Pedosphaera parvula Ellin514: one gene and its partner. The protein of the gene in region 1 interacts with the protein of each later gene in a pairwise test. Links are inferred from orthologs where the notes say so. Each region holds a gene or a part of one and is shown on either strand. Other genes may lie near its edges.

Evidence for each region.
Region 2: the proteins of grpE (region 1) and CFLAV_RS03840 interact in binary tests that used the Escherichia coli proteins (3 or more experiments, as listed by UniProt). The link is inferred for Pedosphaera parvula Ellin514 from one-to-one orthologs.

Annotation. Positions count from the first base shown.
Region 1 is NZ_ABOX02000036.1:24,716-40,301, forward strand. The notes cover bases 8,304-11,097. They hold grpE (nucleotide exchange factor GrpE), read right to left. Parts: upstream 10,084-11,097; coding sequence 9,523-10,083; downstream 8,304-9,522. Other genes in these bases: CFLAV_RS22360 (RsmE family RNA methyltransferase), read right to left, coding at 8,304-8,339; dnaJ (molecular chaperone DnaJ), read right to left, coding at 8,372-9,514; CFLAV_RS22375 (glycosyltransferase family 117 protein), read right to left, coding at 10,208-11,097. Also shown: CFLAV_RS22315 (RsmB/NOP family class I SAM-dependent RNA methyltransferase), read left to right, coding at 1-451; CFLAV_RS22320 (hypothetical protein), read right to left, coding at 478-888; CFLAV_RS22325 (LacI family DNA-binding transcriptional regulator), read right to left, coding at 930-1,967; CFLAV_RS22330 (NAD(+)/NADH kinase), read right to left, coding at 1,970-2,854; CFLAV_RS22335 (TlyA family RNA methyltransferase), read right to left, coding at 2,829-3,587; CFLAV_RS22340 (hypothetical protein), read right to left, coding at 3,654-4,115; CFLAV_RS22345 (type IV pilus twitching motility protein PilT), read right to left, coding at 4,120-5,325; CFLAV_RS22350 (type IV pilus twitching motility protein PilT), read right to left, coding at 5,340-6,434; CFLAV_RS22355 (class I SAM-dependent methyltransferase), read left to right, coding at 6,491-7,582; more of CFLAV_RS22360, read right to left, coding at 7,584-8,303; more of CFLAV_RS22375, read right to left, coding at 11,098-13,702; CFLAV_RS22385 (RNA polymerase sigma factor), read right to left, coding at 14,142-14,684; CFLAV_RS22390 (autotransporter outer membrane beta-barrel domain-containing protein), read right to left, coding at 14,894-15,586. UniProt on the Escherichia coli protein: Participates actively in the response to hyperosmotic and heat shock by preventing the aggregation of stress-denatured proteins, in association with DnaK and GrpE. It is the nucleotide exchange factor for DnaK and may function as a thermosensor.
Region 2 is NZ_ABOX02000004.1:13,308-29,072, reverse strand. The notes cover bases 7,036-10,008. They hold CFLAV_RS03840 (Nramp family divalent metal transporter), read right to left. Parts: upstream 9,226-10,008; coding sequence 7,846-9,225; downstream 7,036-7,845. Other genes in these bases: CFLAV_RS03830 (type II secretion system protein GspD), read right to left, coding at 9,856-10,008; CFLAV_RS03835 (DUF971 domain-containing protein), read left to right, coding at 9,448-9,750; CFLAV_RS03845 (universal stress protein), read right to left, coding at 7,402-7,836; CFLAV_RS03850 (aminotransferase class V-fold PLP-dependent enzyme), read left to right, coding at 7,036-7,366. In the rest of the region: CFLAV_RS03880 (hypothetical protein), read left to right, coding at 1-698; CFLAV_RS03875 (formylglycine-generating enzyme family protein), read right to left, coding at 1,055-1,831; CFLAV_RS03870 (hybrid sensor histidine kinase/response regulator), read left to right, coding at 2,002-4,248; CFLAV_RS35925 (hypothetical protein), read left to right, coding at 4,327-4,737; trxA (thioredoxin), read left to right, coding at 4,785-5,117; CFLAV_RS03855 (type II secretion system F family protein), read left to right, coding at 5,140-6,144; more of CFLAV_RS03850, read left to right, coding at 6,215-7,035; more of CFLAV_RS03830, read right to left, coding at 10,009-11,694; CFLAV_RS03820 (hypothetical protein), read right to left, coding at 12,212-12,700; CFLAV_RS03815 (hypothetical protein), read right to left, coding at 12,722-13,294; CFLAV_RS03810 (hypothetical protein), read right to left, coding at 13,296-13,961; pilus assembly protein PilM, read right to left, coding at 13,967-15,037; CFLAV_RS03800 (LysR family transcriptional regulator), read right to left, coding at 15,118-15,765. UniProt on the Escherichia coli protein: H(+)-stimulated, divalent metal cation uptake system. Involved in manganese and iron uptake. Can also transport cadmium, cobalt, zinc and to a lesser extent nickel and copper. Involved in response to reactive oxygen.

The DNA of each region.
Region 1 (15,586 bases):
ACTTAAGCTCCGCGCGGGCAGAGCCAAAATTTTTAATTACAGATCAGTGATCTGGGATGGCGGCGCGAAGTTGCCTACAAAGACCAAGTTTAACGGTATTCTTATTGATGCGCCATGCAGTGGTGTGGGAACGTGGCAGAGAAATCCTCATGCACGCTGGACGACGACCTTGAAGGATGTTCAGGAATTGGCCGAGGTTCAAAAGCAACTAATCGCCTATGCTATGCCGGCGTTAAAACCCGGTGGTAAACTGGTTTATTCCGTTTGCACGCTGACACGGGAGGAGACTTCCGAAGTTGCAGCAGAGATCAGCAAGAGATTTCCCGAGCTCAAAGTAATGTCTCTAATCAACCCGCTTAAACCAGGGACAACGAGTGAGCAGATTTGGTTTTCACCCCAGGAGATGGGTGGGAATGGAATGTTTGTGTGCGCGTGGCAAAAGGCAGGATAGACTCAAATCCTGCCATTTGCGAGTGCCTAATTTGAGCGGTAGTAGTCGTCTTGAATTAAGACAGTGCTATCGTCGAAACGTTTGTTAGGCCCGGCCGAGCGGACCAACACGCCTTCGCCTGAAAAGTAGATGCGGAGTGGTGTGCCCCAAGGATCAATGAATTCGCCCTTGGAATTGAGGTCCTTCTTGCGACCTACGAGAATAATGAGGTTTTTATTATTGTTACCCATCAGAGCTTTAGCAACTTCTGCATTGCTGCCCACGGGATAGGCCCCGATTCGCTCCTTGTACTGCTGGAGCGCGACGAAGAGGTTATCGACATCCTCGTTGAATTGGTTGGTTTTGGCGCTCGCCTGGAAGCTGTTCCAGCGCTGAACACCCCAAGCCACGCCAGCCAGCATGGTTACGAGACCGACAATAAAGAGAATACGCTTCATACATGAAGGTAGGAAGCATAGGGAGTGCCAACCCGAAACAACTAAGTGGCTGGTGAGGGTATAAGCGGCCCTAATCTCGGTGTGCCTGTGCTGGCGCGAACCGCGATCTCTGCTTTCAAGCGCTTTGGTTCGCCACGTTCGCCACCGATCATTTTTAACATGACTTCCATTGCCGCAGAACCGAGGCGAAACTTGGCCTGACGAACTGTGGTCAGGGGAACGCGGAAATATTCGCTGGTGAGAATGTTCCCAAAACCAATGAGCGATAACTCTTGAGGAATCTTGACCCCTTGATCGAGGAAGGTGTTGGCGCAACCAATGGCTACGAGGTCATTTACAGCCTGGATGGCAGTGGCATCAGCCGACTCGTTCATGAACTGGAGGGCAGCCTTGGCACCATCATCTATCGTTTGGCCTGCCTGGAAGACGAGTCGATCATCCACGTCGAGGCCGGTTTCACGAAGCGCCCGACGGTATCCTTCAAAGCGTTCGTGAGCCCATGGTGAGGCGTGAGGGCCGGTGAAGAAGGCTATTCGTTTGTGACCTAGTTGAAGCAAATGTTGAGTGGCCGCATAGCCTCCCAATAAATCATCTGCTCCAACCGCCACAAACTGGCGGCAAAAAGGAGCATTGTTACCGAGAATAACGACCGGAGTGCCACGAGCCTGGAGGATTTGGTAAATCGGCGCTTCTGGTTTGAGTCGATACACCGGCGAAATGAACAAGCCATCCACGCGGCGAGCCAACAGGCGTTGGATGGCGGCCTCCTCTCTTTCTTCGCGATCCAGGGTTTGTGTCAAAATAATCTCGAAACCCGATTCGTAAGCCCGTTCCTCCAACGCCAATAGGACGCGGGACAAAATGGGATCGGTCAAAGAGGTTACAACCACACCGAGCAAACGACTGGTTCGAGTGCGAAGACTTTGGGCCGTGGAATCGGGAACATAGCCCATTTGTTGAGCGAGCACCTTTACCCGTGCCTTGGTGGCGGCCGAGATATCGGGGGCGTTGCGCATGACTTTGGAAACGGTCATGACGGAAACCCCCGCACGATTAGCAATGTCCTTTAATCGAACCATGGTTAAACGTTGGCACCGCTCCAATTAAGCTTGCGCCGCAAAGTATCGAAAAACGAGTATCCTGGAAGGTGAAGCAATCGGACGGAGTCCGCGCTTCGACGAATCGTCACGGTCTCACCAGGCAGCATTTCGCTGACCATTTCTCCATCGGCACTCAGAATAATGTCCGGTTTGGGACTGACCACCCGGACCTGAATCGTGGAGTTGAGGCTGACGATGACCGAACGATTGGAAAGTGTATGCGGACAAATTGGGGTGAGTTCGAATACGTCGGCGGAGGGATGAACCACCGCTCCGCCAGACGAGAGTGCGTAAGCAGTAGAGCCCGTGGGCGAACTGACAATCAAACCATCGCAACGATAGCGCGTAAGGAGTTGTCCATCCACGCTAACTTCCAAAGTAATAAGTTTGGAAATGATGCCGCGGCTGATTACAAAATCGTTGAGCGCGCACTTGCTGATGATTATTTCACTGCACCTGCCGTCGACCTGGATCAGTGCCCGCGATTCAATTTCATATTCTCCACGCAGGATTCGCTTTAGGGCATTCTCGATTTCGTTTGAGGAAACGGCCGTAAGAAATCCGAGTCCGCCTAAATTGATGCCAAGGATTGGAGTCGTTGATCCAGCGATTTCGCTGGCGGCACGCAACATTGTTCCGTCACCACCAAAGACCAATAGTAAATCAACGTTCTTGGCAAGCGACGCAGCATCTCGATAAATCTTACTTTTGAGATTTGCCATCCGGGCGGTCACCGGGTCGCTGCAGATTTGTCGGCCGCCACGTGAGATAATCTGTGCGGCTTTGGATATAAAGCCGCTGCTGGCAGCCTTTTCCGAATTCCCAATGAATCCGACCCGTTTAATTGATTTGGCCAGTTTTTTCAATCAACGCAAAAAATTCTTTATTGCCGGCCGGCCCGAGCAAGGGCGATTCCGTAGACCCGCGCCATTCGGCCAGAGGTTGTTCACTTACGAATTGTTCAAGCTCCCGCAACACCCGTGCGTGAATGGCGGGATCGGTTATCACGCCTTTGCCTTTATCCGCTTCCGCTTTCCCAGCTTCGAACTGAGGCTTGATCAAGGCGACTATGTTAGCGGAAGGCCGGAGCAATGCAATCGCAACAGGAAGAATCTTACTCAGAGAAATAAAAGAGCAGTCAATAACAATCAGGTCGGCAAGGGAAAACGGAGCAGGGAAGCGGGCGGGTGTCAGTTCGCGTGCATTGGTCTTTTCCATGACCACGACTCTATGGTCTTGTCGCAGTTTCCAGGCGAGTTGGCCGTGTCCGACGTCCACAGCATAAACCTTCGCTGCGCCATTTTGCAGTAAACAATCGGTAAAACCACCAGTGGATGCTCCCAAATCAATGGCGGTTAATCCGGCAACATTCAAGGCGAAATGCTTTAGGGCATGCTCCATCTTTAACCCGCCCCGGCTTACGTATTTATCGCCCGACGCCAACGCTATATTGTCACCCTGTTTGACGCGGTCACTGGGTTTTTTAGCCGGTTGCTGGTTGATGGTGACCTGGCCAGCCATGATGGCGCGACGAGCCTTTTCACGGCTTTCGCATAAGCCGCGCTCCACAAGTGCCTGATCCAATCGATCCAATGCCATCTGGATGTTAGTATGCGGGAGATTTTCCTCCACGACAACTCTGACATTCCAAGGCGGGAACGTGGATTAGCTGTTATGGGTGCTGGCCTGAGCCTCGCGATAGCTGTTCAGGAAGAAAGTATTATCGGCCACCGCTTTTTCAATCAATTGCTTCAGAAGAAAAAGCTCCGATGCATTGATTACCGCATGCACACTCTGCTGGAAGGCTTGCATGGGAGTGAAAGTTTGGAAGGAAGTGCCGAAAAGAATCACGGTGGCATGGCGACGCTGACTCATGGTCATGCCCTGGATGAGATGGAGGGTGGAATTCTCCTCCAGTGAGTTCGCGGCAAAGCACTCCTCAATAATCACTACTTGATAGCGAATCTGACTAAATCGTGTGGCAAAGTCACTGTGAGTGGCCGCGGTATGGACTTTATACCCCAGTTCAATCAACGCAGATTTGGCGATTTCAAGCCACTCCGGCGTGGAGAAAGCCAGCAGGGCCGGCTTGTCTGTCGCGCTAACAAAATCGAAATCTTCAGCCATGGCATTATTTCAGTTTGAGGGTTGTGGGGATTGGAGGCGGAGCGACTTTCCCAAATTCCGCCGAAGGCTTCATTTTCAAGCTGTTCATATGATGGGTATTCTCACCACGGCCTTTTTTGAGGTTATCGATGCCACGAGTAACAGGTCCTCGTTTCGAACAGTAGAGCAGGGCAGTTTCCTCGGTGATGGTCCCTTGTTCATATCCTTCGAGAGCCGAATAATCGAATGTTCGCCAACCAAACGGTTGGCTGGCTTCGATGATTTCGTAGAAGCTTTTGCCTTCGCTCTCACCTTGAACAATGGTTTCCTTTGTGCGGAGGTTGGCGCCCATGACTTCCAGAATGGCATGCCGACCACCGCCGATTCTTGGAACAAGACGCTGGCTGACAACCCAGCGCAGTGTATCTGCGAGGCGAACCCGGATCTGCTCCTGTTCGTCCGTCTCGAACATACCCAGGATACGATTGATGGTCTGACCAGCATCGACGGTGTGTAGAGTGCTCAAAACCAGGTGACCGGTTTCGGCTGCGCTCAAAGCAATTTTCACAGTTTCACGGTCGCGCATTTCGCCGACCAGAATCACCTTCGGTGCCTGACGCAATGCGGCGCGCAGGCCGTTGGCGAAGTTGTCGAAATCGCTTCCCAACTCCCGTTGATTGAAAGTAGACTTCTCATGCGGATGAACAAATTCCACCGGGTCTTCCAAGGTGATGATATGAATGGCCCTGGTCCGGTTGAGCTCATTCAGGACGGCAGCGATGGTGGTGGATTTACCCGAGCCGGTGGCACCAGTAACCAGGACCAAGCCGGTCTTTTCATTGGGAACCTGGTAAATAATCTCAGGCAGCTGCAACGCTTCCAGCGTTGGCATTTTGGTATTCAGCTTGCGAAGAACAATGGAGTAATTGCCGCGCTGGGAGAAAATGTTGATACGCAGGCGGGCTTTGTCAATAACGGTGTAAGCCGAATCGCAAGAGCCAGTCCGAAGCAGGTCCTTGATATTCCAGATATTTTCCCCAACGAGATTCAAAGCAATCATCTCAGTTTGAAAAGGGGTGAGTTTTTCAATCGGAGGATCGCAAGAGACCGGAGCCAGTTCGCCGGCTGCTTCCACCTGGAGCGGCTTGTCGACGGTGAACAAAAGGTCGGATACCTCCGGGGCGGAGTCCAACATGGTTGAGAGAATATAATCCAGTTCAGGACGTCGCATAATTTAAAGGGATTTCAAACTTCATCATCATCGGGCGGAGTGGCCAGGAAGTGACGGAATTTCTTTTTATCCAGGCATTTGTCGTAGGCTTCCTCGGGTGAAATGCGTTTCATACGCACATGTTCCATGATCGCATCGTCAAGGGGTTGGTTGCCGTGCTTCTTGCCCACCTGGATCATGCCTGGAATTTGATGGGTTTTGCCTTCACGAACCAGGTTCGCGATCGCCGTGGTAAACACGAGAATCTCCAGCGCTGCAACACGACCTTTCTTATCAATTCGCTTGAAAAGGTTCTGAGCCACGATGCCCTTGAGGGCTTCTGACAGCGTGGCACGGACTTTGTTCTGTTGCTCGGCCGGAAACACGTCAATGATACGATCGACAGTTTTACCTGCGCTTTGGGTGTGCAACGTGCCGAAGACCAAATGGCCGGTGGCAGCTGCCGTGATAGCGAGCTCAATCGTTTCCAGATCGCGCAACTCACCAACCAGAATGATGTCAGGATCTTCACGCAAAGCCCCGCGCAGCGCGGCCGCAAATGATTTGGTGTGAATGCCTACTTCGCGATGATTGACCAGCGAGTTTTTGCTTTCGTGGACGAACTCAATGGGATCTTCCACGGTAATGATATGGTCGCGACGATTTTTATTTGCATAATCAATCATCGCCGCCAGCGTGGTTGACTTACCCGAGCCAGTGGGACCGGTAATCACCACCAGGCCTTTATGAAGCATGGAAAGCTTCTTTAACACTGCTGGCAACGGCGCATCAAATTTTTCAAAATCTTCGAAAGAAAGCACACGGCTGGGAATTTGGCGGAACACCGCGCCAATACCGTTCTTTTGATTGAAGAAATTGGCACGAAAGCGGGATATGTTCGGGATTTCGTAGCCGAAATCGACATCACCGGTTTCTTCGAATAGTTTAATCTTATATTCCGGGGCGATTTCGTATAGCATCATCTTTAGATTGTCGCTTTCCAGCGGAGGATAATCGACACGATGAAGTTCGCCATTAATGCGGAGCATGGGAGGATTCCCTGAGGACAGATGCAGGTCGGAAGCCTTTTGCTCGAACATTAAATTGAAGAATGCATCAATTTTCGCCATAAATCTGTAAGCTAAATAGCAGATAGTGTGCCTAGGCATGCGGACGGCACTACATAATGAGCGACATCAATGAAATCATACTAAAAGAGGTGCTCGTGAAGGGGATTATTCCCTTTTCGCGCTTCATGGAACTGGCGCTGTATTGTCCCAAATTTGGATACTATGAGCGACAGGATGTATCGCCTGGTAGGAAGGGTGACTTCTATACCAGCGTGAGTGTGGGCGCCCTTTTTGGAGAATTGCTGGCATTTCAGTTCTCCGAGTGGCTGTATGCTCTGAGTGTGGCAAAATGCCAGATCGTGGAAGCGGGAGCGCATGATGGGCGGTTGGCCCGTGACATTTTGCAGGAGATAAAGGTGCTGCAACCTCAGCTGTCCGATAATCTGGAGTATTGGATTATAGAGCCTTCGGAAGCGCGGCAGGGATGGCAGGCAGACACCTTGGGGGAATTGGCACGGTCGGTTCGTTGGTATCGGTCGTGGCAGGAGACGCCTGAGACTGGCGTCAACGGAGTGATTTTTTCCAACGAATTATTGGACGCAATGCCGGTGCATCGAATGGGTTGGGATGCCAGCGAAAGGAAGTGGTTTGAATGGGGGGTGATTTTAGAAGGTGGAAGATTTGCGTGGTCACGCATGCCACAAACAAATCCAGAGATTGGGGGAGCTCTACTGGAACTTCCTCAGGAATTTACCGCGGTTTTGCCAGATGAATTCACGACCGAGGTCTGTCCTGTGGCCCTGAATTGGTGGAGGCAGGCAGCCGGCAAGTTAAAGTCCGGCAAATTGCTGGCTATTGATTATGGATTAACAGCCGATCAGTTCCTCACTCCAGCGCGAAGAAATGGAACTTTAAGGAGTTATTATCGGCACCACCAATCAGATGATTTACTGGCGGACGCAGGTAACCAGGATATTACTGCGCATGTAAATTTCAGCGCTGTTCAAAAGACAGGTGAAAGTCAGGGATTGAAAACGGAAGGTCTATGGTCGCAAGCGCAGTTTTTGACGCGGATCGCCGGAAGGATTTTTGAGCGGAAAGGACACCATGCAGCGTGGAATTCCGGCAAGGTCCGACAATTTCAAACTCTCACGCATCCCGAGCATCTGGGAGAATCTTTCCGCGTGCTGGTGCAGTCCGCTGAATAGACTAAGCGTAATTGGACTGGAGCTCGTAGTTGAGAACCGAAAGGGAATAAATGGCCGCGGTTTCGCTACGCAGCACCAGTTTGCCCAGAGTGATGGGGAGCACTCCCGCAGATTTGATGAGGTTCATTTCCGCGGGAGTGAAGTCGCCCTCGGGACCAATCCAAATCGACACAGTTTTCGGGAGCCGCTTCCGTTCGTTGTGGAACGTTTTGAAATATTCACGGGGATGACGGCAATCATTTTGAAGCGAGCCAATCAATGGCAGTTCAAATTTTTCACCGCGAGCCAGATAATCCTTCGGACTTACCGGTGCATCGACCTGCGGCAGCCACGGCGAACCACATTGTTTGATGGCTTCGATTGCAGTCTGTTTCCATTTTTCCACCTTGGAGGCAGCCCCTTCATCATCCAACTGGGTAACTACGCGATCAGAGAGCAGGGGAACGATGCGGAAAGCGCCAAGTTCGGTGGCCTTTTGTATGATTGTCTCAATGATTTTTCCCTTGGGTATGGCCTGGAACAAGGTGATTTGATAAGGCAGCTGCGGCTGGAAATTGCGTTGCAGGACCTTTAACTTCAGCTGATCCTTTTCCGCTTTTTGCGCCTCGCACAGAATCTCCTGTCCTGCACCATCCAACACCACCAGCTTTTCCCCTTCGCGTAACCTGAGGACCTGCAGCGCGTGATGCGCTTCGCGGTCGGTCAGAATTAATGTGTTTTCCTTACATTCCTCTGGTGGCAAATAGAATCTATGCATTGAACAGATTTCCTTCTGATTACGAACTGAGATTAACTGAAAAGGTTTTTAGCCTTTTCAAAGAAACCCTTGGTTAGAGGATTGACGGTTTCATCGCACAAGGCGGCGAATTCCTGCAGCTTCGCTTTTTGAGCGCTGTTAAGATGCGCGGGAACCTCGACGGTTACACGGACGTGCAAATCTCCTGAGCCAAATCCTTGAACGTTTCTCATGCCCTTACCTTTAAGCCGGAAGGTGGTGCCAGGTTGTGTTCCAGCAGGAACTTTGATATGAGTTTTACCTGCCAGCGTTGGGACTTCAATTTCCGATCCCAAGGCAGCCTGAACAAAACTAATGGGCACATCACAGATCAGATCGTCACCTTCACGCTGGAATATTTCGTGTGGCTTGACGTGGAGGACGACATAGAGGTCACCGGGAGTACCGCCTCGAAGTCCAGCTTCGCCATTCCCGGAAGAACGCAGACGCGATCCTGTGTCAACACCAGGAGGAATCTTTAATTTGATCTTGGTAGTACGTTCACGGCGACCAGCGCCATTACAGGCTTTGCAAGGCTTCTCGATGACCCGGCCAGCACCTTCGCAACGAGGGCAGGTTTGGGCTATGCTGAAAATGCCACGTGAACTGATCACCTGACCGCGACCGCCACAGGTGGGGCAGGTTTTGCTCTTGGAACCGCTCTCTGCGCCAGTGCCATTGCAAACGTCGCAACGGTCCTGCTTGGTAACGGTAATTTCTTTTTCAACGCCGTGGGCTGCTTCATCAAACGAAATCTCCATATCGTACCGGAGATCGGCTCCACGCTGCGGTTGGGTGGGATCGCTGCGCCCACCGCCGAACAAGTCTTCGAAAATGCTGCCGCCACCACCGCCGCCGAAAACTTCACGGAAAATATCTGAAGGATCGTGGAAGCCTCCGGCGCGTCCGCCACCACCACCTCGCATCCGGGGATCGAATGCAGCGTGGCCGTATTGGTCATACGCAGCCCGCTTCTGAGGATCGCTAAGAGCCTCATAGGCTTCACCGAGTTCCTTGAATTTCTCCTCGGCCGCCTTATCGCCTGGATTTTTGTCAGGATGAAATTTGACAGCGAGTTTGCGGTAGGATTTTTTAATTTCCTCGAATTCGACAGTGCGCTCGACACCGAGCACCTCGTAATAATCTCGTTTAGCCATTGGAAGATCTAAGCAGCAGGTTTTTTGGCGACCATTACACTGGCAGGCCGGATCAATCGTTCCCGCAATTTATACCCCTTGCGCAATTGTTGCAAAACCTGTCCTTCGGGGACTTCAGTGCTGTCCTGTTGAGAAATGGCTTCATGGAGATTTGGATCAAAAGTTTTGCCGGTGGCATCCACTTCCTCCAAACCCGATTCAGCGAGCGCGTTTTTGAGTTGTTGAAGGATCATGTTTACGCCAGTCTGCAGCGACTGAACCGACCCTCCCTGGGCTTGGTTGGCTGCGGCCATGGCGGCATCGAAATTGTCGAGTACTGGCACCAGTCGCTTGATGAGTGACTCGTTGGCGAACTTGATGGCCTCTTCCTTCTCGCGGCTCGCACGTTTTTTGAAGTTGTCCAGGTCGGCGGCTGTGCGGAGAGCACGTTGCCAATTCTCGTCCGCTTTGGCTGCTTGAGTCTTCAGATCCTCAATCTGTTCAGGGGACAATGGCTCTGGCACCAGAGCCTTGGCTTGATTTTGAGTTTCCGCACTCTCCATGTCCGTTGGTGGTTTAACTTCTGGCATTGTGTTATTCATTATGACCGAATTGTTCCCTATGGAAATAAATCAATATTGTTTAAAATAAATGATTATTTGCCTATGGGCAACTCTCATAAGCTTACCAATGATGTAAGGTAAACTTGATTAACTACTTTGAATCGACAAGTTTCAGAAATTCCGGATTTTTCCGTAGTTTATCAAACCGAGGATCATTTTTGGCAGTAATTGAGAGATTGGTGGCTTTAGGGTCTTTTGCCAACCGTTTAGCGTTCGCGGCCAAGGCATTACGTAATGCCTGAATGGCTTCCTCAGGCTTATCGACCGCGGTTTTCATCGCGGCGAGGTCATAGGATGCTTCCGGGGAGTCCGGCTCCATTTTTGCAAGTTTTTCCAGCGCAATTTCCAATTTGGGAGAGTTCGCAAGCTGAGCATATAATCTGGCGACAGAAAGGACTGCGTTGGCGTCAGCTTTGGGACTATTCAGAATCTGGTCCAGAATTTGGAATGCCTTGTCGTTCTGTTGGGTCTGCAGGTAGGCAACCGCAAGGTTGAATCCGACTTGGAAATTTACAGGGTTGGCTGCCCATTCTTTTTCCAAAGCCGGAATGTTTGCTGTGGGTTGAGGAGCATTCTGCGGAGGAGCCATGGTATAACCGCCCTTCCTAATTTCCTTGAGCTGCTTAACCAGACCTTCCACCTGTGTGTTGTAAGGATCGAGTTTCAAGCAGGTACTCGCAACCAAAATGGCATCATCCAATTTTTCCGGCTTGTTTTGACTGGCTAATAGTTGAACGTACCGAAACACGGCCTCTGGACTGTATGGACAAAAAGCAAAGGCTTGGCGGAAAGCAAAGTCGGCTTCCTTCAGCATGCGCTCGTGGTCCGGGGTTCCCAGTGGTGAATTGTTGGCTCTCCAGGCATAAATTCCGCCAATGGAACTACGGAGCTTCGAAAAGGCTTTTTGTCCCTGGTCATCACGAACGAATTTACGATCTCCTTTAAATCCATTGAAATCGCGCTCGAGATAAACCTTTTCAATAAAGGCAGCGATGTCCTTGACTGACGTCTCGTTGGTAACCACGTTTCCGGTAAGGCGTTCTGAATATTTAGCCCAGAAATCATGGTCTTTCTTGATGATGTCAGCCGAGAATTCAGCCAGGGGCTGTCGGTTGATCTTCATGATGATGCCAAAGGGAGTAAGGTAGGGATACATCCAGTCCAGAGGAAAACTCTCTTCGACAAAGAACTCATTATTAGTATTGTGCTCAAATATAGTCTTGGTCAGCAGGCCGTTGATGGACATTACAGCGACCTGGCCTGAAACCTGAACACGATTTTCGATGACCCGAACGTCCTCCCCCGGTTTTATCTGTTTTGCCTCATTAGGACGCTGCTCGTCATGAGCATACCGGCGCTGGGCGTCTCCCAGATACTCCTGGAAGCATTGTTCTGAGTCCTTTGGTGTCGGAGTGTAGATTTCATTGGGAGGATATACACCTTCAGCGCGGCGCTGGGCTTCAATTTTTGCGCCCAAGCGCAGAAACGGTTTATCCAGGACATTATAAGCGAGGCCAGCTAGAATGTTCGTTTTATAATTGTCTTCCTTTTCCTTTTTCGAACGCAACAATTCCTGGAAGAATGGAGGATCAATCTGCGTGCTGCGGTTGTATTGGGCACGGATATACTCAAGGTAGGTGCCATCCGCGAGCGCGTTTTGAGTGATGATATAAACGTCGCGACGATCAAATTTAGGATCCAGAGGTTTGCAGCGAGGGGGGATAAAGCTCTCGCAAAAAATCATATAAGTAGGACAAAAACGGCCGGGATCAGTGCCACCGAACAAAACCGCATTCTTAGTCATTTCGGGGTAAATGCTAAAAGGCGGCGTGAACATATCGTGCCCGAACCAATAGCCGAAAAGATGTCCACGCTGCTCATTGTCAGACCAATGCGAGAGAATGGAATTGAGAGGGAGGAGGGCAAAAATTCCCAAAGCAACCGGCAGTAGTGGTTTTTTGACTGACACCAAACACAATATTGTGAAAAGAACTGCCAAACCGATCAGGATCAGTCCGCCAAAAATAGGCAGGCCATACTGGTTCGGTGCAAATGCTTTCTTTATGGCATAGAAGAACTGCTGAATTCCATTCATGTCCGGCACATTGCCAAAGATGGTCGAGGTGGTGGTTGAGAGGGAATACAGGGCCAATGCGGCTGCCAGTGCGCCTCCTGCCAGAGCCCACAATCGAAAACGCTGATAATTTGTGATCAAGGAGGCCGCAATGAGCGTCAAACCGTAGCCAACGAATATGGCAATCACGGTATAAGATGCAGTAAAGAACACGCGGATCAGTTCGCGAGTGGCGCGATCCGGAGTTGGATTCAGCAAGATCATCAGGAGGATAGCCAGGCATGACCAGAGACCAATAAGACCAATCAGCCAGGCCCGTTCACGCCTCTGCATTTTCAAGAAGAAGAAGAAGGGAACCAGTGCGATTAATAAACTGACGTAGTTAAATTCTTCCTGGGCTCCATCAAAATACATGCCGAGCTGGATGAAAAACCGCTGAGGGTCGTTGAAGAAATTGGTTGGGTTGGTCTTTTCATACTGACCACGGGTCAGGGCATGAATGAAACCTTCAACGGTACGAGGATAGCCCCAGTTCATAGGGGGATTGGACATGGAAGAGATGGGCATCCAGAGATAAAGGGCGGCGCCAACTACAAAGAGGCTGAACATGATGATCACCGGCAGTATTTCAGTGCCGAGTTTTTTCGTGGTAAGCGTCAGCCAACCGCAGGTGATGATCGAGGAAACGCCTACGATGTGGTAAATGATTAATACCATTTGATTGGGTTGGAAATCACCGAGCAGCTTTGTGCTCAAGGCAACCAACCCAATGAGGTAGACCACGGAGTTGGCGAGGGCCAGATCTCGTCCGAGTTTGGGTTGAGCAGCAAGAATTGCGATTTCAAGACCCATGGCTGCCACAATGAGAGTTTGATGGTTGGTAAAGCAAATCCCGAAGAGAATCCATGCCCAGTAAAGGTAGCGCCGTTGCTGCGGAGCATAAATCCATCGCAAAAGACAGCAAACCATGCCCATGAGGGACATCACGCTGAAGGGATATACCTCGACAATGACGCACTGGCTCCACATGTATCCGTTAAAACCGAGAAGCATGCCTGCTGCAAAACCGGAAACCAGGCAGATGGCGTTTTCCGCCCGGCGGGAAATGCCCTTAAATTCTTCGATACTTTCGATCATCATGCTACTGCCTCGAGAAACGATCAGGGAGAGCAGTCCGCAAGCTACCGCCCCGGAGAAAGCAGAAGCAATCGAGACTCGATAGGCAGTGTTTGAGAAAGGAATAAGCTTGGTAAAAACCCAGGTGAAAATAGTCCAGAGAGGATAACCAGGAGGATGGGGAACCCCGGCGTAAAAGGAGCCAGTAGCCAACTCGCCAGAATCTTCAAGTGTCAGGTCGGGCGCCAAGGTCAGCATATACCCAATAAAAATTGGGATGGCGGTAAGGGCGAAAGTCAGCCAATCGACTTTACGAAACAGCGGCGGCACAATCACCTTAGGCGGCTGTACTGCTGTTTTGGGTTTGTCAGTAGGTTTTAAATTATCAGCACTCATTAATTAAAGTTTCTCGATATTGGTCTTCCACGAGGGAAAAGAGCCGGTAGTTGACAGGGAAGAAGGGGTTTTTGTCCAATCAAAAGTGGTGGATAAGCTGTTTCCCTCCCTCCAAGTTGGGGTGGAAGAGATAAATGTAAGCAAATTACGGTCAGGCATGGTAAGGCTGGCCAGAATGAATGTGGCAGATAATACGTTCCATTCCTGACATTGGCGGTCGGCAGCCAAACCGGGGAGCAATTTGTGATCAGATAAGCTGACTAACATATTGGAGTTGCTGGACGTAAGGGGTAAGTGTCCGGCGACATCGTTGTGAGAAAGCCAGATGGTGCAGGCTAAGATTAGCATGCAGAGAGCAGGGGCAAACCAGGACCAAAAAGGAAAGGTCAGCGGTCGGCTCTGAAGCAGCATGGCCTCGGGAAATAACTGTTGCTTGATTTTATCCGAGGGCGGACGGGGAATCCATGATTGCAACTCCTTCTCCAATTGACTCCAGTCGTTCATAATTTTCTCCTTTCAAGCAGACTCTAAGCTTCTGCAAACCATAACGATACCTTCCGGCGACGGTATTCGGTGATAGGTTGAACAGGTTGGCAATTTCTTCGAAAGTATGTTGATTCCAGATCTTTAAAACAATTACTTCGCGCTGCTCCGTTGGCAGTTCCGCGAGACATTTCATGGCTGCGCGCTCATGTGGTGATTCCGTCGAACTCTTTTCGAACCAATGATGTGATTCCAGTTCACGTTTCAATCGGCGCCAGAGACCTCGGCGGTAATTAAGAGCACGGTTGCGAAAACTGCGAAGGCAGTAGTACTCCGGTTCCTTGGGGATCTCCTCTTTATGGATCAAGGCCAGAAAGGTCTCCTGAAGCACGTCTTCAGCTTCGCTGTGAGAGAGACCTAAGGCGCGACCATAAAGGATTAACCCTGAGGCTTTAGCCTCATAAATCTTCTGACACCAGATGTTGCTATTACCGCTCACTTTTAATGTTTCCGACCTATAGACACCAAGATGGAGGAATTTGTATAAAAACGAAAAGGAATATTTATGGATGTAAGTGGTTTAATACAAAAATGATACGAAGGTATGCCCACGCTTCGGTCAAAATGTCGACCTTTTAGGCTTGGAGAAATAAAAAAACCGGGACTTGCGTCCCGGTTTGTCGTTAAGAACCAATCTTTGCTGTGCGCTTATTGGCGAAGTCGGAAGAATCTGGGCGCACCGCTGAACGTATTCGTATATGGGCTATTCAAGACCGGTCCGGCCACATCAGTATATGGACCGCTTGCGCTCGTAGCAGTTTGCAGAGTGTAAGAGCCTGTCCAATTGAGGATGACGTGACTTTTTGCATCCATGCCTGCGTTGATTTTACCAGGAGGCGCTTGGGGCTGTTGAGCGCCAACCGGCAACAGGAGCATGCGGAACGAGATTGGGTCCGTCATATTCACCATCGGATCGGCTCCAGATGTGGTAAACCTGAGCCACTTCGTATTATTCGTGCCGCTAAACTGGAAGCGGACGTGGAGTGAGTTAGTGCCGGTATCGGCAATGATATTGGTAACGGCGGAAACATTCGGATTAGCCAATATATTTCCGCTTGTAGTTCCCGAGAATGAGGGCTGGCGGAAGATAGATGTACCATTTTCGAAAGTTTGGAAGACAGTAGTTCCATTTTGGACATTGTCGATATAGAGATCGAATGGTCCGGAATCGGTGCCATTGATTGCAAAGTCAATGGAATCTAAAATTCCCCATGAAGTAGCAATGTTATTGGCATTGCCGACTGTAGGATTCCATTGGATGGAAGGTGAGAGAGGGATGCTGTTTGGAGTGAGCGTTGGTGATCCAACAGTCCAGCCCGTATTCGAATCAGTATAGCTGTT
Region 2 (15,765 bases), on another replicon or contig:
GTTTCGGAGTCGTAGCCATAAAAGAAATGAAACAACATGGCTCGAAAGGTCTTTTTTGGCGCTCATTGAGCGGTATGATGATGAATGTGATGCTTTTAGGGGCGATTTCTTATGGACTTGTCTACCGGCATCAATGGTCCGTCCAGTATGCAAAAGCGGAAACTCTGGAGCAGAAACTTGCTAACGAAACCTGGCTGTTTTCGAATGCATACAGCACGGCTTACGCAGCGCTAACAAATCCACCAGTGTTGAGTATGGTTTTGGTTAAGGAAAAGGCAGATTTGGAAGCGCGGAAGAAGGCGACGCTGGCATGTATTGCGGCAAGCCAAGAACTTATAGCTTTCTGGACAAGCGCTGCTGCCCGCCTTGCAGAGGAATTGTCTCGTGCCAACCTTTCTCCCGACGTAAGGAAGGAATATCTGCAAGATTTCATTCGGTCGGCTGAAATAGACAAGCCCGAGTCACTCAAATATAGGAAAGTACAGCTTCTGCGTGAACAGGCTATTTTAGGTTATTTAAATCTGCTCGAACAAAACTGGGGGAAATGGACCTATGATCCAAAAACCCAATCTGTCCGCTCCACCGACGGACAGTTTATGGAGAACTTCACGCGAGACTTGGAGAAGGTCAATGAGTTAACAAGTGAGCTAAAACAGTTAAAGAAGCAGTTGGAAGAGCGAAGAGCAGTGAAAATTTGAAATCACCTCTGTGAACCTGGAAATATGATACCAACGCGCAACAAATCATTTTCAAAGATGATATCAAGGGGTCACACCAGAATGGCACTTACTTAAGACCCAAAATTTTGGCACTCAGGTTCTTGCGGTGAGTGACTCCGGGGATGGTTGCAAAGAGAATGCGGCGCGATAATTGTTCCATGCGTTTGAGGATGGCGCGGGCGGTCCTAAAGGGGGCACGCATTAGGACATTGGGTCAAGAGATAAAAAGGTATCGGTCCCAATTATTTTTCTTTTGGGTCAATTACCGCTGCCGGAGAGCAGGCCCATGCCAATCCAAACACAAACGCATCATTTCATTTCTGATTCAGCAGCTACTACTTCTTCCCCGACTGGACCAGCAAACAGCGAAAGCCAAAAGTATCCTTGCGTTCATCCGGTCGGGCGTAATATCTGAAATCAAGCCGCAGATTGACACTAATCCAATCCTGCCACGAACCACCGCGCAGCACGCGATAAGGCATCGCCGACCCCAGGCAAAACTCCATCACATTTCCTCGAACGTCATATAAACCCAGGCTGTTCGGCGCCAAACTCCCCACCGGACTCGTGCTTGACCGCGACCCATTCGCGCTCGTCACCGCCTGGGCCAGGCTCGCATCCGCCACCAATCCCTCCCATTGCCCTTCCGTCGGCAAGGTGTAACTAAAACCCTCCGGCAACTTTTTCTCCTTCAATTCCTGTTCCGTAAGCTTCTGGCAAAACTCCACCGCATCATCATACGTCACACTATCCACCGGCAATCTCGCTCCTGAAAAATGGCTCGGAGCGCTACCCATCACCAACTGATATTCCCTCTGCGTCACTTCATATCGGCCAGCCCAGGAGCCACCGCCCAGCTTAACAAACTCCATCCCCACACTATTCGTGTAAGGATCCCCCGGCATTTGCGGAGTCGCATTGGTAACCAACACCGGGACAGGAATCGTCACCGCCCCAATGGCCAGATTTGTCTTCACCAGCACCGTATTGTTCGTCACCACCTTGCTCAACTTCAGCTGGTTCGTCTTAACCTGCTGCTGCCCATCGGCCGACCTGGCCACCCAGCCGGACAAAACAATCAACCCACAAATCGCTGCAACCTTAAATCTCATATCATAACGTTAGCATATAATGGGCCAATTCGTCCCATCCTCCTGCTGCCACGTTAGCTCCAACATGACCCGGCGAAATCAGGCCCGGATGCCTGCAGTTTGCCAAAAGCAAGGCTTTACGATGAACTTGGCATTCAACCAGCTAATGAGCTTGAGCAAAAAGAACATGCATGTATTGGTTCACTAAGATTGGCCCGGATCTGCATTTTACGCGCGAATACCTGAAGGCGGGCGTCTTGGTTTCTTTACTGAGTGTCTGGGTTTTAGTCGCATTGTTCTATTATCTGAACCGCTACACCAAGCGACGCTACTTCAGCATCTGGACGGTGGCCTGGTTGTTCTACGCCTTGTGGATGAGTCTGAGCTTCGGCTTTCAAGCCGCCGGAGAGCCCATCCAGCTTATGCTTCAGCAATGGAGCATCGGCATATCGGCAGTCTTTCTTCTTTGGGGCAGCCTCGCCTTTCTGGGACATCCGGTGAGACAATCCAGTCTTGCGTGGTTCATGGTCTTTCTCCTGGTTTGGAGCTATATCGGGGCTTATCATTTAAAAAGGCCTTTGGAGATGCAAATACCCATCCTCTGGCTGATCGCCATCGCCAGCTTCTTCACGGCCTACAGTTTTTTTAAATATCGTCGCAAACAGCCTTATGTCGGAGCGACTCTCCTCACCATCGGCTTTTTCCTCTGGGGGTTTTATATGGCTGCTTATCCCTTTCTCGAAAGAGCGGAGAATTGGACCAGCCTTGCCCTCTTTAGTTCTGCCGTTCTCCAGCTAACCCTGGCGGTAAGCATGATCATCCTCGTTCTGGAAGAAGCCAGGCATACGCTCCAGATCATTGTGAGCCAGGCCCAAACCCGGATGGAAGAGCGTGATGCCCTCGCATCCAGGGTTATTTCCACGGAAGAACGTTACCAGAAGCTCTTTGACCAGGCAGGCGAGGCCATTGTGATCACCAGCGTTGATGATTTTCGAATTTTGGAGATTAACCAGGCTGGCGAAAGATTGCTGGGCATCCAACGGAACGAAGCCGACCAGCATTACTTGATCACATTTTGCCATGTGAAGGACTCCAGTTCAGCCATTCCCCAAAACAGCGGGGAATGGTTTCAGTTCCTTTGCCGCCAGCGGCCTCTGAACCTGGTGCGCAAGAATGGTGGCATTGTTTCGTTGGAGGTAAATGTCAGTCAAATCAGTTTGGACGGCACTCCCGCTTATCAATTCTTTCTTATCGAATTAACCGAACGCGCCCGCCTGGAACAGCAATTGCGCCAGGCGGAAAAGCTTTCCGCCTTGGGCCAGATGATCTCAGGTGTGGCGCATGAGTTGAATAATCCGCTGGCGGTCGTCAAAGGGTATCTTGAACTCGTCCTCGCCCACCATGAGGTGAATCCTCAAACCCGCGCTGATCTTGAAAAAGCCGCTCATGAAAGTAATCGCGCCGCAAAGTTGGTCACCAACTTTCTCTCCTTCGCGCGGGAACAACCGGCTCACCGGGAACTGATCGTTTTCAATGAGCTCATCAGCCGGTTGGTCGATTTTTGGAAACTGGACGCCTCGATGGCAAAAACTGAAATGATACTCGAGTTGGATCCCGAGCTTCCTCCCGTATTGGCCGATCCGGATCAAATCCAGCAACTGCTCGTGAACCTCCTGAACAACGCCGTACAGGCCATGGCTGATATATCTGGTCCCGCCAGGCTAAAGCTCCAAACCCGGAGGGTGGGGGAGAAAGTGCAAATTGCGGTGGAAGATAGTGGTCCCGGTGTTCCTTTGCATCTGGCCACAAAAATTTTTGAGCCTTTCTTTACCACCAAGGAAGTTGGCACCGGCACTGGATTGGGGTTATCCATCGCACACAGCATCATGACCGAGCATCAAGGCCGCATCTTCTATCAGGCCGCATCATTGGGTGGTGCCGGGTTTGTTTTGGAGTTCACCGCCTCACAACCCAATCCTCGTGAGCGGGTATCTTCGGGCGACACGGCGATGTTCACCCGGGCAAACGCGATTCTCAAGTCGTGCAAAGGCAACATCCTGGTTTTGGACGATGAAAAATCCCTGGCGGAAATGCTCAGCGAAATGCTTGATCTGCTCGGCTATACGATTACCACCTGCCATGTTGCCACGGATGCGTTGGAATTGATTGAAACACAGGATTTTGACCTCGTGGTTTCAGATTTTCGTATGCCAGGAATCAACGGCCAGCAGTTTTACACCATGGCGGTGCATATCAAACCAGAGCTGGCACGCCGAATTATTTTCGTTACTGGCGACGTGGTAAACACCGAAACCAAGGCTTTCCTCGAGTCCACTGGCAATCCTCACCTGGCCAAACCCTTCAATCTTAGCAACGTGAGCCGCGCGGTTGCCGAAGTGATTGAGAAAAATCGCGAGGAAGTCGCCCTCCCAAATTAATGCGGGAACTGGCATTTAAGGTGGAATAAGAGTTTGACAGTCGGACGGCACAACTTTAATTTGGCCTAAAGACATACTATGGCAGATCAAAATCCAAGTTTGCCCGGCGGCGCGGTTCCTCCTCAACCGCCCGAAGGGGCCAAGGTTCAACCTAAAAAGGAAACGGTTCGCATTAACCTGCCGCCAAAGCCTTCTGCAGCTCCAACGATTAAACTGCCGACTTTGCCTCCGGGCGGTCCTTCTGCAGTTCCTGGCGCTCCGGCTTTTACCACGGCTCCGACTGCTGCTCCGGCAGCACCTGCCGCTGCACCTCGCATTGCCGCCGCTCCTGTGGCTGCTGCACCCGCCCAGCGTCCGGTTCAGCGCGCCCCGGTGGCACCACCGAAACCTGCGCTCAGCACCATCGATGTGGTGCTCGCCATTGCCGCTGCAGTAGCCGGCCTCGTTGCCGTAGGCAGCACGGTCTATTGCATGAGCCTCTTTACCTAAGCCGGTATCGCCCATCATAAATTAACATTTAGAAGACGTACCAAAAAATGGCATCTCCCAATATTGTAGTTCTGACCATAGAAAATTTTGAACAACAAGTTCTTCAGGCCACCGCACCTGTTTTGGTGGACTTCTGGGCAGAATGGTGTGGTCCCTGCAAAATGATCGGCCCGATTCTTGATGAACTGGCTGATGAATATGCCGGCCGGGCAATCATTGCGAAAGTCAACATTGATGACCATCAATCGCTCGCCACTCAGTACGGAGTCCGGGCGATACCAACGTTGCTATTGTTCCACAAGGGACAAGTGGCTGAGCAGATGGTCGGGTTGCGCAGCAAACGCGATCTCAAGGCCAGCTTTGACCGTGTCACTGCTTGACCTGTGACCGCTGAGAGGGAGTATGGCTGCCATCAACACTCCCTCCTCCATTAGAAAGCGCGCTGAGCTTTACCATCAGATTGCTCAGCTCGTTGCTTCAGGTATCGGATTGATCTCAGCGCTGCAACTTATCCAGCGCAATCCCCCTTCAACTGCATTTCGCAAGCACATTGAGCGCGTGCTGGAGCACTTAAACCATGGCTCGACCTTTACGGATGCCATGCGTGCCACTGGGTCATGGCTGCCATCCTTTGATGTTTATTTGATCGAGGCCGCCGAGAACAGTGGTCGCCTGGATTCAGTTTTTAAGATGCTCGGCGATTACTATGCCGACACCGCCAGGCTTCAAAAGCAAATGCTCTCCGACCTTGCTTATCCAGCACTGGTTCTGCACATGGCCGTTTTCTTGTTTCCCTTGATCGATTATTTTAAAAACGGCAGCGGCGCTCTCTTCCTGATTAAAACCGCGGGTGTGATAGTTCCTCTTTATGCAATCATTTTCGGCCTGCTTTATGCATTTCAGGCTGAACGTAATGAAAAGTGGCGCGCCAGCCTTGAACGTGTGCTCAAGGTGGTTCCGGTTTTTAGCACAGCCCGGCATTCCCTGGCGCTGGCGCGTCTGGCCGCCGCTCTTGAGGCACTTATTAATGCTGGAGTAAACATTGTTCCGGCATGGGAAATGGCTGCTGCTGCCAGCGGTTCACCTGGTCTGGTTCGTACCGTGATGGCGTGGAGAGCGCGGATTCTGGGTGGACAAACTCCCGCCGAAGCAATTCGTCTGGTTCCCAACCAGTTCCCCGACGTTTTTACCCAGCTTTATACGAGCGGAGAAATCAGCGGTCAACTGGATGAGTCCTTGCGCCGTATCTACCGGTATTACGAAGAGCAGGGCAGGGCGCGGATGAGTTTTCTGGCGAGTTGGGTCCCGCGAGGTCTTTATATGGCAATCGCGCTTTTTGTCGGCTACAAAGTCATCACGTTCTACCAGGGATACATCAACCAAATCCAACAAGCCGGTGGATTCTAACGCGGCCCCCGACCTTTTTGCGGATTAACTGGCACCTTGCACATTCCGACTGTTTTCTTAATTTAATTCCATGACTTTATCCGAACTGCTTTCAAACGAAGAGCTGCGTCAGCACGAGTTTCCCGTGGCCCGCGAGAAAATATTTCTGGCGCATGCCGGGGATTGTCCCTTGCCGAGACGCGTCGCCGAAGCGGTTGCCAAATACGCTCAACAATGCACCTTGGGCGATCAGGAAACGTTTGTTTACCCTCAGATTGTGGAAACTGGCCGGCAGTTGGCATCTCGGTTAATGAATTCCAGGCCGGAAGAAGTTGCTTTCGTTGGTCCTACTTCACTCGCACTCAGCTTTATCGCTGGCGGCCTCAAGTTTAAAAGGCACGATAATATACTGGTCTATTTCGATGATTATCCATCGAACGTCTATCCCTGGATGGCTCTGGCGAACAAAGGGGTTCAAGTCAGGCTGATTAATGTTCGCGAACTCGGTGTCATTCGGCCCATTGATGTTCTTGGGCAGGTCGACGAACAGACGCGTTTGGTCGCCCTGGCCTCCTGCCATTTTGTTGCGGGCTATCGCATCGATTATCAGGCCATCGGCAAAGCTCTGCATGATCGCGGCATTCTATTCTGCCTGGATGCAATCCAAACTCTCGGCGCGTTTCCCACCACGGTCGAACATGTCGATTTCCTCGCCGCCGATGCGCACAAGTGGCTTCTCGGACCGTGCGCTGCCGGATTGATGTATGTGCGTCAATCGTTGCAGGAAAAGTTGGATCCACATGTTTACGGCTGGAACAATGTTCGTTGCCCCAATTACGTGGCTCAGGAGCAGATTGTTTATCGCCAAAATGCCCAGCGCTTTGAAGTAGGCTCGCACAACTTCTTTGGCCTCGTTGGATTGCATGCAGCCATGGAACTAATCCTTGAAATCGGCGTTGAAAATATTGCCGCCGAACTCTTGCGCAAACGTGCCTGGCTGGTTCCTGCATTGGAAGCCAAAGGTTATAAAGTCCTCCAGGCAAATGCTGGAACGGTTAATGCCAGTGGGATTGTCACGTTTCATCGACCCGGAACAGACCTGCCCGCCTTGCATCAGAAGCTCGAGACGGCAAACATTGTAACCTCGCTGAGGGCCGACCGAGCCGGCCAGCGTTACATTCGCCTGTCACCTCATTTCTATAACACCGATGCAGAGTTGCATCGATTGTTGGAATTGCTCTGAGACTGCCAGGTGGTTCCTGAGCGGGGGCGGGCAATTCAAGCCCGCTTCGTTCCGGCTCTTACCAGCAGGATGGGAATTGTGGTTTTGTGCCGGACTTCGTGGATCGTGCTCCCGAGAAAAATGTCGGCCAGCAGGCGATGACCATGAGTCGTCATGGCGATCAAGTCGCATCTTTCACGCTCTGCCGTTTTTAATATTTCCGTGGGAGGATCTCCCATCGCCAAATGCGCTGTAACTTGTAAACCGGAGGCACGCAGTTTTTCAGCCGTTTGTTCCAGGTAGTTTCGATCGACTATAATCTCCTCCGAGTCGGCCAGTTGGAGTCGATCATAGTTGCGCGCCACCCACCCGTCCGCAACATGCACTAAAAGTAGATGCGAATTAAACTGCTTCGCCAGCTCTGTTACATGCGGCAGCAAACTTTCGTCTGCCTGGCCATTCTCCAGGGCTACTAAAATTTTCCCGTACATGAATGTCCTTCAATGGAACAGTCGTGCGATGAGCTGCGTAAGTCCGGACCAATCCAGCAGATACTTCAAATTCAATACCACAATGATACCCGTGGTTAGCCATGCCAACACCTTGAGCCAGGTGGGATTTACAAATTTACCCATTTTCTTCCGATCGGAGGTGAAAATAACCAATGGAATCACCGCGAACGAGAGCTGGAGACTCAAAACCACCTGGCTAAAAATCAGTAGCCTGGCCGTCCCGCTTTCACCATAGAGTGCCGTGCAGATCACCGCCGGAATAATAGCTAATAAACGGGTCAAAAGTCTTCTCACCCATGGACGCAGCCGAAGGTTGAGGAATCCTTCCATTACAATTTGTCCGGCCAGGGTTCCGGTTAAAGTTGAGTTCTGGCCGGATGCCAGCAACGCAACGGCGAAAACGGTGCTCGCCAATGTCGCACCCAGTGTTGGACTCAGCAACTTGTAAGCATCCTGGATTTCCGCCACTTCGTTTTGTCCATGACTGTGGAATGCAGCTGCGGCAACGATTAGAATGGCTGCGTTGATAAACAGCGCGAACATCAGTGCCAGCGAAGAGTCCAAAGTCGCAAATTTTATTGCTTCAGCCCTTCCCTCGGTGTTCTGCTCATATTTTCGCGTCTGAACGATGGAGGAGTGCAGATAAAGGTTATGCGGCATCACGGTTGCACCTAATATTCCAATCGCAATATAAAGCATCTCCTTGTTCCTGATCACCTCGAGTTTCGGAATAAACCCTCCCAAAACTGCTGTTACATCAGGACGGGAAAGGATGATTTCGATCAGAAAACACCCTCCAATGGAGAGGATAAGCACTATTACGAGGGCCTCGATGTAGCGAAAGCCTTTGTTTTGCAAATACATGACGGCAATGACGTCCAGTGCCGTGATGCACACGCCCCAAAGGATCGGTATCCCAAATAAAAGATTGAGCGCGATTGCTGATCCGATGACCTCAGCCAGATCACATGCAGCAATGGCAATTTCGCAAAGCAGCCAGAGCGTCAGAACCACTGGCTTGGAATAATGATCACGGCATGCCTGCGCCAGGTCGCGACCCGTTACAATGCCTAGTTTGGCGCTGAGCGATTGGAGGAGGATCGCCATCAAATTGGATAAAAGTATGATGCTAAGCAGGGAGTACCCAAACTTTGATCCTCCAGCCAAATCTGTAGCCCAGTTGCCCGGATCCATGTAGCCGACGGCTACCAAATAACCTGGTCCAGAAAAAGCCAACAGCTTTCGCCAGAACCCAAGCTCTTTGGGAATGGCTATCGTACGATGTGCCTCCTCCAGACTGGGAGTCTGATTCGGCAAACGCCAGCCATCTTCCGTTCCCTCGGAAGCTGCCTGGTTATTTGCTTTCATTTTGAGCCGGGAAGCCATGGCAATTACGGACGCAACGTAAAGTTAAAAAGATACTCCTTTCTGTGGCACCGTGAAAACTTCGTGTTCCATCGCATTGTGATAAGCTAATTGATGAAAACTTTGAGTCAATAAAAAAAGTTAGACTAGGCTATATTATTGGTCATGTCCCATCTCAGTGTTAAGGGGTGGACGCATATGGCTGTTCAAAGTTAACTTTGAGTCATGCGACCGCTGGATATACAACCGATTGGCAATGAACTCGCGATTAAATGGGAGGATGGGACTGAATCTTTCATCTCTTTGGAAAAGCTGCGTCGTCATTGTCCTTGTGCCGGGTGCAAGGGCGAAATGGACGTGATGGGAAACGTCTATAAAGCTCCAGATCAGCCCCTGAACGCCCGTGCCTTTCAGTTGCTGCGGATTGCAAACGTAGGGAGCTACGCAATTCAACCAGTTTGGGCTGATGGTCATGCCACCGGCCTTTATACTTTCGATTACCTTCGGAAAGTGTCGCAGGCAGATTAATTCTTTAGCAGGGCAGGGCGGTGACCTGATGGTAAAACAGTCACCCGTACAAAGCAAAACCACCGTTCTTACTGGAAGAACGGTGGTGCGATAATTTAGCTGAGACTATTTAGAGCTGGCGTCGTCGCTATCAGTTGCAGTCTTTTTCTTGCCGAACAGATTGCTCCAGTCTTGAGGTTTGCCGCTGTCCCAGGCACCGAAGTCAGTGCTATTTTCATCCGGCAGCTTATGCTTGAGGAAGTCGGTTTGTGTGGGTTGGAAGTCCTCAGTCTCCACAATGGTAGGTGTGACGAAGATAATCAGGTTCTTCTTGTTCTGGGTCTTGGATTCATGGCGGAAAGCCGCGCCAAGGTAGGGAATATCGCCCAGGAGTGGCACTTTGATGTAAGACTTGGTTCTGTCGTCGCTCACCAGTCCGCCCATCACCAGCGTATTGCCGCTGGGAATCAGCACTTGTGTGTCGATGTGACGAACATCAAATATATCAGCTTCGTTGATCTGGCCCGAAACGATTTTCCTGTCCGTGCCTGCCACGCTGGAAACTTCAGGAATGACTCTTAGGCTGATCATTTTGTTGGCCGAGATACGTGGAGTAACCTTTAGGATTGTTCCAACGTTTGTATAGGTAACTTCAGATCCGCCCGGGGAGCCCTGAGTGCCCGCAGTGGTTTTGAAAATGGGCTGAGCGCGCGTTACTGACAGAGTGGCCGTCTCATTATCCAAAGTCACCGCCCGGGGAGTGGACAATACTTGGGCATCGTTATCTGTATTCAAGAAGGAAAGAACCGCACTGGCTCCGTCAGCATTCAGGAAGAAGGTATTTGGAAGAAATCCATTATGTGTATTCGCAGCAATCATCGGCTGCGTGGGGTCAAGTATGGTGCTTGGAACTGCTTGCTGGTCAGGTGTCCCAAATGGATTTGCAGGTGTTGGAGGTGTGCCTCGGGTAAAAGGTGCTGCAAGTATCGAGTTATTACCAAAGCGAACATTCTGTGCTGCAGCTGTGCCCGTCCAGTCAACACCTTTCGCGGTGGTGGGATTCTTGGAAGTCTCAACCAATCGGGCCTCAATTAATACCTGCTTGGTGGCAGTATCCAATTTGGCGACTAATTCATCGACTGCGGTGAGCTCCCTGTCCGTCGCCAGGACGACCAACTGGCTGGTGCGCACATCCGCGGCTACTCTACTGCGCTTGTCTTGCAGCACTCCAGTGACGTTCAAAACTATATTGGTTACGTTCGCATATTTGAGTTGGATAACGCGCGTGACCAGTGGTTCAGGAGCAGCTGGGTCTTTGACTGTAATTCTGGCGATCTTCGTCCTCGGATCATCGACGATTGTTAAATTGTAATTCCCTAATACTGCGTTCAAAGCCTGGTCGGCAGTGAGATTCTCCCAGCGCAAGGAAACCATCGGTTGGGGATTCAATTTGCCATCGGGACCGGCCACTCCGTAATTGATTTTGGGATCGAGCATGTAATTGAGTCCGGCCTGACGTGCGAGATTCTTGATCGCATCCGTCAACGGAACTTCGTCCATGACAATCAGGGGAATGACGGCATTAGGATCACGTTTTTCAGCCGATCCGTTTGTCGTGGCAATGGTGGCGCCAGTAGCGGGACTGGCCGAAGCTGGAGGCGTTGCAGGGGCGGTCGGGGTCCCCGTGGTTTTGTCGGCCGATACCGTGGCGTTGGTGTTGGCCGCGGCGGCTGTTGAGTTGGTGTCCGCAGATGCCGGTGTTGCCGCGCTGGAGGAAAGGTTGGCGGCTGTTGAGTTGGTGTCCGCAGATGCCGGTGTTGCCGCGCTGGAGGAAAGGTTGGTGGCCGTTGAGGAACTTTCCGGCGGCACGCTGGCGGGCGCTTGATTCGTGTCAGTCGGCTGTGCCAGGGCTGCACTGGCGACGATAAGTCCTACCAGGCTGAGTAATGTGGCTTTGGATTTCATTTTGATTTGCTTTGTGTTTTCGACCGTGTATCGACAATTGACAGTTAATTACTGCAGGTTTTGTTTTAGCAGCAAAGGTGCCAAGCGGTTTCCCGCCCGAAATTAGAGGTAATACTGAGCAAATTGCCCATTAGCAAAGAAGGCTTGTCTATCATTAAGACATCGTTTGAATGGTGGGGGAGGGGCATCGGAAAGTAAGTAATTCTAATGAAAAATGCGATTTCTCAAGAAGGACATCGCATGCATCACACGCATTAGCAGAGATTAACCAGATGGAAATCCTTGTGCAGGTGGAGCTCGATGGGTTCAGGCTGGCTCTCTACCTTTATGAAAACTGATGACTCTTTGATATCAATGCAATGGACCTTGGCCTTGCTCCCGTTTGCGGTGGTGACTTCCGCAGATTCTCCCACTTCAACTGTCCGATTGCTGATGAGAGCCAGACGATGTAATGAAAAATGCGATGCCTTAAGAAGGGCATCGCATTGCATCAAATGCATTAGCAAAGATGAATCAGCTAAAAATCCTTGCGCAGGTGGAGCTCGATGGGTTCAGGCTGGCTCTCTACCTTTATGAAAACTGATGACTCTTTGATATCAATGCAATGGACTTTGATCTTGCTCCCGTTTGCGGTGGTGACTTCCGCAGATTCTCCCACTTCAAGTGTCCGATTATTGATGAGAGCCAGGCGCTGACCAGCACTACCAGACAATGCTTTCAAGACCAGGCTGGAGAGCGCAACCACCGGCAGAGCGTTCGTTGTCACGAGGGCGGGGATCGGCCGCCGCAACGTGTCTGGATAAAATGGATCCCTGATATTTTTCGCGGTGAGGTCGAACACCGATTGCGGAATGACCGCATCGGCTGCGACAGAGTTAGTTTCCCCGCCGACCGACCCACCGGAAGCCGGTTCTGTGGGAGCGGCGTGGGAACTTGGTGAAAAGATCATCATGCCAGCGGTCATGCCAGAAATTAAACTAATGATGATACTTCGCGGAATGGTCATAAAAGTGGTTAATCAGGAGGCTTAGGGTTTTACGAGTGTGACTATTTCCATTCGGAAAGCGAGTCTTTCCTTCTCATCAGGATTATTTCCCGGCGATGGTTCCAACGTGAGGTTTTGGACGCGCATATGGGGGAAATGATTCTCCAGATCTGCAAGAAATTTCCCGAAGTCATAATAAAAGGCAGTTCCGCCTATCCCCACAGTTGCTTGCTTATAGGGAAAAGAGGGAAACATGGTCACGTCCGCGACTGCAGGAGCTCCAAATTGAGGCACCTCCACTCTATAGGATGGGACATTAAACTGTTTCAAAGAGCTTACAATCCAGGAAAACAAATCTCCTGAGGCCATGGTGGTTTCAATAAGATCCAACTTTTGTGAACACCCATTCAGATCGGAATTCAATTTTTTGGCGTCGGCAACCGTCTTTAAAACGGTTTGCATTTGCTGATCCAACTCCCCAATCTTTTTTGAGACTTCGTTCAGCTTGGTGTTCTGGTAACTGATCAGGCCAAACCACAATCCTGCAATGATCCCGGCCACGACCATCGCGACTAAGACCATGTGGGTACGCTTTTCCTTGGAAATTTTCTTCATATCAATGAATTCTTTCAGGGTACCGGCATTCAAACGTGAACTGAACAAAGGGTTTTCCCGATTCTGCGTCGAGCTGGGGAGTTGCCAGATTCTTCAGACGGATTTCGTTCGTGGTCAGATGATTTTCCTTAAAGTAAGAATATTGAGAAATTGCTTCTTTGAAACGATTGACCTGGTCGCCTCCGGGATTGGCGCTTGAATCCCTGGCATCCAATGTAAGGAAAACCCTTTCCGTGGACTTGCCAGGTTTCCCTGGTTTGTTGCTGTCGCCTTTGACCGGGGGGGTTACTTCATAATTTTGATCCACCCGGATCCGTGTGATGTGAATTCCATCCACCACGGTATGTTGCAGGGAATCCAAAAGCGTGGCATAGAGAAAACGGTTTGTGGCCATGATTTGCAACGCCGTCAGCTTTTCGGTTGTTTCGCCCAGTTTCTTCCTGTCCCTTAAGATTTGCTGGTATTCGTTCGTCCTCGTACCCAGCCTGGCTTCCAAAGTGTTAAGCTTGGCATTTTGGGTCATGACCTTGACCTGGAGGGAACTGCTGAATACCAGCACCAGGCACACTGCCATGATCCCAGCCCAAATCGTCCGTTTTACCGGATCTTTGCGCCGGAGATCTTCTGTGGCTTGCGCTTCGGCAAGCAAGTTGATGCGTATAGGCATAGGAGTTAAAATGCAACAGCAGCAGCGCCAACGGCTACAGCTAATTGGGGGGCCACCTGGTCAATTTCTGCGGATTGCAAAGCGGGGAGTTCATTTTGCAGCGAAGCAACCGGATTCCAGGCTTTGCAGTGGACCATCAGTTCAGCTTCCAGGCTCTTAATGATGAATTCAGAGCGCGCCGATCCGCCGGAAATATAAATCTGACTGACCGATTTATCCTGCTGATGTTCGAAGAAGTCCACCGAAGCTCGCAGCTCGCGTCCAAGAGGAATCAAAATTGGTTCCAAACTTGATTGAACTTCCGCCGGCATGCCGACTTTTATCCCTTCAGCTTCAGCGTAGCTGATGCTCATGGCTTCAGCCAAACCCTGTGTCATGCGGTCGCCGCCGATGGCCACCACACGGCTCAGGATTAATTGACCATTGTTAAGCAAGGAAATCGTAGTGCTCTTGAAACCGATGTCCACCAGAGCAACTGGTTCTTTCGCAAAGGCTTCAGGCATCGCCAGTTCCAGCGCATTTACCGGACCGAGCAATCCCGGAATTACCTGATCTGCCGTCAAACCAGCATCTTTGATGGATTGCAATAAATCACTGATAAGCTGTTGTTTGGCACCGCCGACCAGGACCTTTGCCCTTTGCATTCCGACGGCTCGCGCGCTTTCGAGAGCAGCTCCGTTCCTGGCGACCACTACATGACAATCGAAGACGTGTCCCGGCAGGTCCTGCTGCAGGTAATTCTTCGTATTGTTTCTCAAAATCATGCGCATGTCTTCCACCGGCATGGGTGGCAGTTCAGCATGTCGCACGATGGAATCATTCACTCCGATCGCTAAAGTCACTATCTTGGTCTTGGCATCCAAAGCCTGGACCACAGCTTTTAGATGTTCCGAGAGCAGTTCGATGGAGAGGCTTTTTTCGTAAATAGGTGCATCCATCACCACATAATGCTGCAGGGCAAATCCTTCTCCTTTGCGTTGCAGGTGAATGGCCTTGGTGGTGCGGCTGCCCAGATCGATGGCTATGATCTGGTCCCGTTTCTTTTTTGATTGGCCGTTTAAGAATGGCAGCGCCATAAAATAGTTTTTGAACTAACTTTACGACTGCCTTTAAGCAACTCCTTTGCCACTTCTGGGGCCGGACCGCCTCCGCGCCACTACACAGAACTCAAAACCCGTGCACGCCTTTGTAGTTCTTCTAATATCAGCTGTACTGGAGGGGATAATTTTCCGCGCCAAAGGGCGCCCATGATGACCGGTGCAAAGTTGGGGAGGGGAATTGTACGGACTTTTGGAGACAGCTTTGTCTTGGGAATAGACACCGTGAGCCCGATGCCGAACCCGCTGGTTACATAAGTTTGGATGAGGTCCACCGAGCTCACCTCGATACTGGGGAACCAATCCACGCCCAGCCGGCTCAACCCTTGCTGAAAGTTTTTACAAATAGCCTCGCTCTCAGGCAGACAGATCAATGGCTCCTGGATGCGATCCCGTTTCCATAACTCCTCAGCCGAGGCGATTGGGCTTTCCTTATCCACCATTAGGATCAATGGGAGTTCCAAAAGCGCCTGCGTTTGAAGACCGGCCGGGGCTTTCTTCTCCATCAAAGTTATGGCAAGATCGATGTCCTGTTTCTGCAGCATGGCTTCCAACTCGGGTTGATAGCCCTCGCGCAACGCTACTTTCACTTGTGGAAATTTCTTCTTAAGGGTTTGAAGCAGCTCGGGAAGATGGTCGCGCAAAACCACGTCCGACGAACCGATCCGGACCTGATGCGTCGTGCCGCCCTGCAACTCGGTGCTCAG